2 regions of the Sulfitobacter sp. AS59 genome follow, and region 1 is predicted to be linked to the other one. Evidence: riboswitches for the same ligand, from Rfam matches in the RefSeq annotation. Region 1 holds a riboswitch; the other holds the start of a gene.
What was found. Region 1 has a riboswitch for cobalamin ahead of WNY39_RS09875 (DUF4198 domain-containing protein). Riboswitches for the same ligand answer to the same signal wherever they lie in the genome.
Positions count from the first base shown of each region.

Region 1 (3,408 bases):
GGATGCCCGGATTTGACGCAGGGGACAAGCTGTTCGGGCATGAATTCCACTATTCGACGATCCTTGAACAACCCGATGCGCCGCTGGCCAAAGTGTCGGATGCCGATGGCAACCCCGTGCCCGAAACCGGATCGCAAAACGGGCATGTGACCGGGACGTTCTTCCACCTCATTACGCCACAAGAGGCCCCAAAATGACCGGATTTGTCAGCTTTGTCGGGTCGGGTCCGGGGGATCCTGAGCTGTTGACGTTAAAGGCCGTCGACCGGTTGAAACGCGCCGACGCGGTTTTGTTTGATGATCTTAGCGCCGGGCCGATCCTTGAATATGCGCGCAACGGTGCTGACCTGATCGGTGTTGGTAAACGCGCCGGTCGGGCATCGCCCAAACAGGATCACGTTAGCCGTCTTTTGGTGGATTACGCACAGATTGACCAACGGGTCGTGCGGCTGAAATCCGGCGATGGCGGGCTGTTTGGCCGTCTTGAGGAAGAACTGGTCGCCTTGAGGGCCGCTGGCATTCCTTATGAGATCATCCCCGGTATTCCATCCGCGGTGGCTGCTGCGGCGGCAATCGGCATTCCGCTGACCCGCCGGTTAACGGCGCGGCGCGTGCAGTTTGTGACGGGGCATGACGTGACGGGTAAATTGCCAGGGGATGTGAACCTGCTGGCGCTTGCCGATCCTGCCGCATCAACAGTGGTCTTTATGGGCAAACGTACGTTTCCGGCGCTGCTGGAAAAGCTGCTGGCGCACGGCTTGCCCGCCGACACCCCTGCCATTCTGGCCGAGGACGTCAGCCGCCCCGAGCAGCGCATCACACGGGCCACGGTCAGCGATCTGGCCGAGCAACTGGCGCTTGAGGTCGGCAATAGCGCGGCGTTGATCCTGTACGGCCCCTTGGCGCACGAGCTGCCATGACCGCCGCACCGCATCATACAATCGAAGACCTTTGGCTGATTGGCATTGGTACCGGCAGCCCCGCCCATGTCACGGGCGAAGGCATGCAGGCGTTGCGCGATGCGGCGGTGATCCTTGTGCCGGACAAGGGCGACGACAAGGGCGACCTGTTGGCCCTGCGCCACGCCATTTTGGCGCAAAGCGGCACGGCGGCGCAGGTCATCCGGTTTGAATATCCGGTGCGCGACCCCGCGTTGCCCTATCAGGACCGCGTCGCGCAGTGGCACGATGAAATCGCGCGCCGTTGGCAGGCCGCCATGGCCGAGGCTGACCGCGCAGGCCCCGTCGCGCTGTTGGTGTGGGGCGATCCGTCGCTGTATGACAGCACCTTGCGCATTGCGGGCCGGCTTGTCCCCGCACCGCGTTTGCGGGTCGTGCCCGGGATCACGGCCATTCAGGCGCTGACGGCGGCGCATGCCTTGCCCCTGAACACGGTCAATGGCCCGGTCACGATCACCACCGGTCGCCGCCTGCGCGATCACGGCTGGCCGCAAGGGGCCGAAACAGTGGTTGTGATGCTGGACGGCGACTGCACCTTTCAGGCTTTGCCCGCCGATACGCTGATCTGGTGGGGCGCGTTTTTGGGCATGCCAGAGCAAATTCTGGATCACGGGCGCATTGGCGATGTGGCAGACCGGATCGTCCAGACAAGGGCCGATGCCCGGGCACAGCATGGCTGGATCATGGATACCTATCTTTTGCGCAAGGATGCTGACGGTTCTGGCGAATAGGCTGGCCCGCAGGTTTCGGCGCAGCTTTAGTGATTGACGTTGCCCGCACCGATCTGCCAAGACTGAATTATGACCGGTCCCGATCTTTTTCGGGCGAAAGAGGGAATGTAGTGCGGCGCATCGGCGTCAAATCTACAGCTGCCCCCGCAACTGTCAGCGGCGAGCAGGGCCAAATACGTCACTGGAGCAATCCGGGAAGGCTGGCCCAACGCATTGACCCGCAAGCCAGGAGACCTGCCGGACACGCGCCCCATGGTAAACGGGGTGCATTCACTGGGCGCCGGGGTGTGCGTTTGGCCGTGGCAACCGCGCGCCAGTTTGGGTGTGTCGTCCCGGTCCAACCATATCCTTGGCGGTCGAATTTATACGTGCCGGGTGTGGCGCCAAGATGAGACTACTGATGAAAAAACTACTGCTCGCCAGTGCCGTTGTGCTGACACTGCCTGCGATGGCTTCGGCGCATTTCTTGTTGGAATATACCACCGATACCATGATCGACCGGCCCGGTGATGTGCCGGTCAAGCTGATCTTTTGGCATCCGATGGAAAATAGCCATGTGATGAACCTCGAGCGCCCGCAAGAATTTTACATGATTCACAATGGCGACAAGACCGATCTGATGGACAGCCTAGAGCCTGTGCAATTCACCGGCGGTCAAAACACCGGTGCCGCGTTCAAAGGCCATGTGCCTGTGAAACGGTCGGGCGATTACGTTTTGGTCACGGTACCCACGCCGTATTACGAAGAGGCCGAGGATATTTATATCCAGCAGATCGCCAAGGCATTCCTGAACCGCAACCAGTTGCCCACAGACTGGATGAACCCGGTTGGCCTGCCCACGGAAATCGTGCCCCTGAACAAACCCTATAACATCATCGCCGGATCGACATTTACCGGACAGGTTTTGGCAGACGGCCAACCTGTTGCAGGCGCACAGGTTGAGATTGAGTATATGGCGGCAGAGCCGGACATGAACAGCGCATCGTCCAGCATGCCGGTTGTCAGCGCCATGCCGGGCGGCGCGATTGTCGCGGTATCTGATATGAACGGGTATTTTTCCTTTGGGGTGCCACGGGCGGGCTATTGGGGCTTTGCCGCGCTTGGGTCTGGACCCGTCACAGAACATGAAGGTAAGGAACTGAGCCAAGACGCCGTGATCTGGATCCGCGCGTGGGACATGGAGTGATACGCGCATGCATATCGTAGACGGAGCGCTGTCCAATACTGTTGTGATCGCTGGTGCAGTTGCTGCGGCGGGCGGCATCGCGATGGGTCTGCGCAGCCTGACGTTGGAGCGTATTCCGACGGCGGGCGTGCTGTCGGCCAGCTTTTTCGTGGCGTCGTTGATCTATGTGCCTGTTGGGCCGTCTTCGGTGCACCTGATTATGAACGGTCTGGCCGGAATTTTGCTGGGCTGGGCCGCCTTTCCCGCGCTGTTTGTCGGGCTTGTGCTGCAGGCGATATTCTTTGGCTTTGGCGGGCTTACTGTTTTGGGCGTCAACACTGTCAACATTGCCCTTCCGGCGGTTGTGGTTGGGTTGATGATGCGCCGGCTTGTGGCATCTGGCACGCCGACGGCGGGGGCAATCTGGGCCGGGATTGGTGGCGCGTTGGCAATCGCGCTGACAACCGGCGTCGTGGCCATTTCGCTGGCGGCATCGGGCGATGAATTCATTCCGGCGGCCAAGCTGGTGTTCTTTGCCCATATTCCTGTCATGG
Region 1 covers NZ_JBBMQK010000003.1:500,589-503,996, forward strand. The annotation lists gene WNY39_RS09860 (cobyrinate a,c-diamide synthase) at 1-197, shown strand, start outside; gene cobA (uroporphyrinogen-III C-methyltransferase) at 194-919, shown strand; gene cobF (precorrin-6A synthase (deacetylating)) at 916-1,689, shown strand; cobalamin riboswitch at 1,747-1,946, shown strand; gene WNY39_RS09875 (DUF4198 domain-containing protein) at 2,090-2,875, shown strand; gene cbiM (cobalt transporter CbiM) at 2,883-3,408, shown strand, end outside.

Region 2 (3,408 bases), on a different contig from region 1:
GGGGATAACCACGCCAAGACTGAGCGTCTTGATGCGAATTTTCTCGTCCGCGTTTTCACGCTTGGTGTCCAAGAACTGAAAGATATCAGGGTGATGCGCATTCAGGTACACGGCACCGGCACCTTGCCGCGCGCCAAGCTGGTTGGCGTATGAGAATGAATCTTCGAGCAGTTTCATCACGGGGATGACGCCCGAGGACTGGTTTTCGATCCCCTTGATCGGGGCCCCATGTTCGCGCACGTTGGTTAGCATCAAGGCCACGCCGCCGCCGCGTTTGCTAAGCTGCAGGGCAGAGTTGATACCGCGCCCGATGCTTTCCATGTTGTCTTCAAGACGCAGCAGGAAACACGAAATCAGCTCGCCCCGGCTTTGCTTGCCCGCGTTCAAAAACGTCGGTGTGGCGGGTTGGAAACGGCCCGACAGAATTTCATGCATGAACGCCATCGCTTGGGTCTGATCGCCCTGCGCCAGCGTCAGCGCAGTCATCACAACGCGGTCCTCGTAACGTTCCAGGAACCGTTTCCCGTCACGGGTTTTCAGCGTGTAAGACGTGTAATATTTGAACGCGCCCAGAAAGGTTGGAAACCGGAACTTTTGCTTGAATGCCGTGTCCCAAATCTCGCGCAGGAATTCGGCTGGATAGGCCTCCAGCACCGCGGCCTCGTAATATCCTTCGTCGACCAGATACCCGAGCTTTTCCTCAAGCGAGTGGAAGAACACGGTGTTCTGGTTCACATGCTGCAAAAAGTATTCGCGCGCGGCCTTGCGGTCGGCGTCAAAACGGATGTGCCCCGCCTCGTCATATAGGTTCAACATCGCGTTCAGCGCGTGATAGTCCAGCCCAGCGGTCATACCGTCATCAAGCATTCAGTTCTCCAAAATTTGTCCAGCCCGTCGCGAATGCGGGCGATGTCTAGGTCCGTGCCTGCCAGCTCAAACCGGGTGAGCACGGGCACGTTGCATTTCTTGGCGATCACGTCGCCCGACAGCGCAAAGGTCGCGCCAAAGTTACGGTTTCCCGCACCGATCACACCGCGCAGCAGCGCGCGGCGTGTCGGTTCATTCAAAAAGCGGATCACCTGTTTGGGCACAGCGCCGCGCCCTGCGCCATCGGCGAATGTCGGACAGACCAGCACAAAGGGGCGGTCAGGGGCTGGCATCGGATCGGACGGGCGAATGGGGATGCGCATGGCATCAATCCCAAGCGCTGCAACCAGCCGCGCGGTATTGCCCGTTGCCGACGAATAATAGACCAGCCCGCCCATTGCCGCTCAGGCCAACTGACCGATCATATCGGGCCGGAAACCCGCCCAATGTGCGTCGCCCGCGACCACGACAGGCACCTGACGGTAGCCCATTTCGGTCACGCTTTGCATGGCTTCGGCATCTTGTGTCAGGTCGATCACACGGTATTCCAAACCGCGCATATCCAGCGCGCGGGTGGTGGCGGTGCATTGCACGCAAGCGGGTTTCGAATAAACTGTGATGGTCATGCCCATATCCCTATCTGTTTTGGTGCAAAGGGACGGGGGCGCGCGGGGCTTAGGCCAACATGGCCACAACCTTCAACACGTCCTCAAGCCCTCCGCTCGCGGTGGTTCGTATCGTGCCAAGGCAGGTCTCCTGGCTCACGGCTCGGATGTGGGGGCCTCCTTCCCGATGCGGGTGCATCAGTGGGTCATAGGCCAACACTTGCCGCTTACAGTTGCGGGGGCAGCGCCGGTTTCTCACCGGTTTCCCTCTTAGCCCGCGACTCGCGCCACAGGAACCAAAGCAACTACATATTGGGGTGCAATGCTGTTTGGTGTCAATATGCTGTTGTTGGGATCGGGTAAATTTTTCTGTGATCAGACCGTAGCGGCCGGGATTTACCCTTGAGCAATGCCAAGCCCCCGCCGATATGCATCACTCCTCGGGTGGGCGCAAGGCGATGATGCGCAGGCCCGGCGCGCCTTTGAAGTCTTCGTTCTTGCGGATAAAGCGGATGGTCCCGTTCGCCGTAATCCGGGCCAGCAATTTGCCGTCCGGCGTCTCGTTGCGCCAATCGGCGAGCGTAAATTCCTCGGACAGTTTTGTGATGCGGAAGGTCCATCCGGCGGCCATCAATTTCTCAAGCTCGGCGTGGGTTGCCTCAAGGCCTAGCGGGCGGCCCCCCAAGGTGCGGGGCAATTGGTGGCGGCTGCTGTCGGCGCGTTCGCGCATCACCTGAAACACGTTTTCACGCCCGAATTCCGGGGCAAGGTCGGTGGTCACCAGCGTGTTATAGGCGTCGTTGTCCGTGGCCGCGATCAAGGTGGCATAGCTGACCAGTTCGACCCGCTGCTCTGCGGCCTCTGACAGAATATCACCCGAGAATGTATCGATGCCCGCAGCGCGGGCTTTGCGCAGGCGGATAAAGTTTGGATCGGTCATCAGCACGGGTACTTCGGCCTTGCGCAGCACCTCGGCCAGCGCGGTTGTCCAATCGGCCCCGCCAATGATCACGACGCCCGGCACATCTGCACCGGCCAGCCCCAACAGCCGCGCGAATGGCGCGAGGGTAAAGCCGTTAACCACGACCGTCACCGCCACTAGGGCAAAGGCCAGCGGTGCGATCAAAGCGGCGTCTTCAAACCCAAGGCTGAGCAATCTTTCACCAAATAACCCCGCCACCGCGACCAGAACCACACCTCGTGGTCCGGTCAGCGCGACCAGCAGCTTTTCGCGAAACGGAATGCCAGACCCGATAAGCGAGATGAACACCGTCAGGGGGCGCGCGACCAGCACGACCACTGCTACAAACGCCGCCGCGCGCCAATCAAGATTGCCAAGCGCGTCCACATCCAGACCCGCAGCAAGCAGAATGAACACACCCGACACCAACAGCACGGTTGCATGTTCCTTGAAGCGGCGCAGCTCTTCGTAGCTGGGCAGTTTTGAGTTCGCGATCACGATCCCCATGATCGTCACCGCCAGCAGCCCGCTTTCATGCAGCACCGCGTCAGATGCCGCAAACACCCCCAGCAACAAGGCGAAAAGCACCGGCACTTTCATATATTCCGGGACCCAGCCGCGCTTGAACCCGCGCGACAGACCAACCCCAGCGGCCACGCCGGCTGCGGTTGCCACGGCAGCACCCAGCAGCAGTTCGATCATCGCCTCGGACGCCGTGGTGGCCGTGTTCAGCGCCAGCACGACCTCGAACGCGAGGACAGCGGCCAAGGCCCCGATGGGATCGTTAATGATGGCTTCCCATTGCAGCAGGGTTGCAGGGCGGCGCGACAGCCGCGCGGTGCGCAGCAGCGGCGCGATCACGGTGGGTCCGGTGACGATCATGATGCCACCAAACACGGCAGAGCTGGACCAGCTAAGCCCTGCCACATAATGCAGCGACAGCGCGGCCATCAGCCACCCCAACGGCGCGCCGAT
Region 2 covers NZ_JBBMQK010000001.1:535,609-539,016, reverse strand. The annotation lists gene nrdE (class 1b ribonucleoside-diphosphate reductase subunit alpha) at 1-867, opposite strand, end outside; gene nrdI (class Ib ribonucleoside-diphosphate reductase assembly flavoprotein NrdI) at 849-1,265, opposite strand; gene nrdH (glutaredoxin-like protein NrdH) at 1,272-1,493, opposite strand; cobalamin riboswitch at 1,596-1,788, opposite strand; gene WNY39_RS02700 (sodium:proton antiporter) at 1,906-3,408, opposite strand, start outside.
Region 2: it holds a riboswitch for cobalamin, as region 1 does, so the genes downstream of both, nrdH (glutaredoxin-like protein NrdH) here and WNY39_RS09875 (DUF4198 domain-containing protein) in region 1, are expected to answer to the same signal.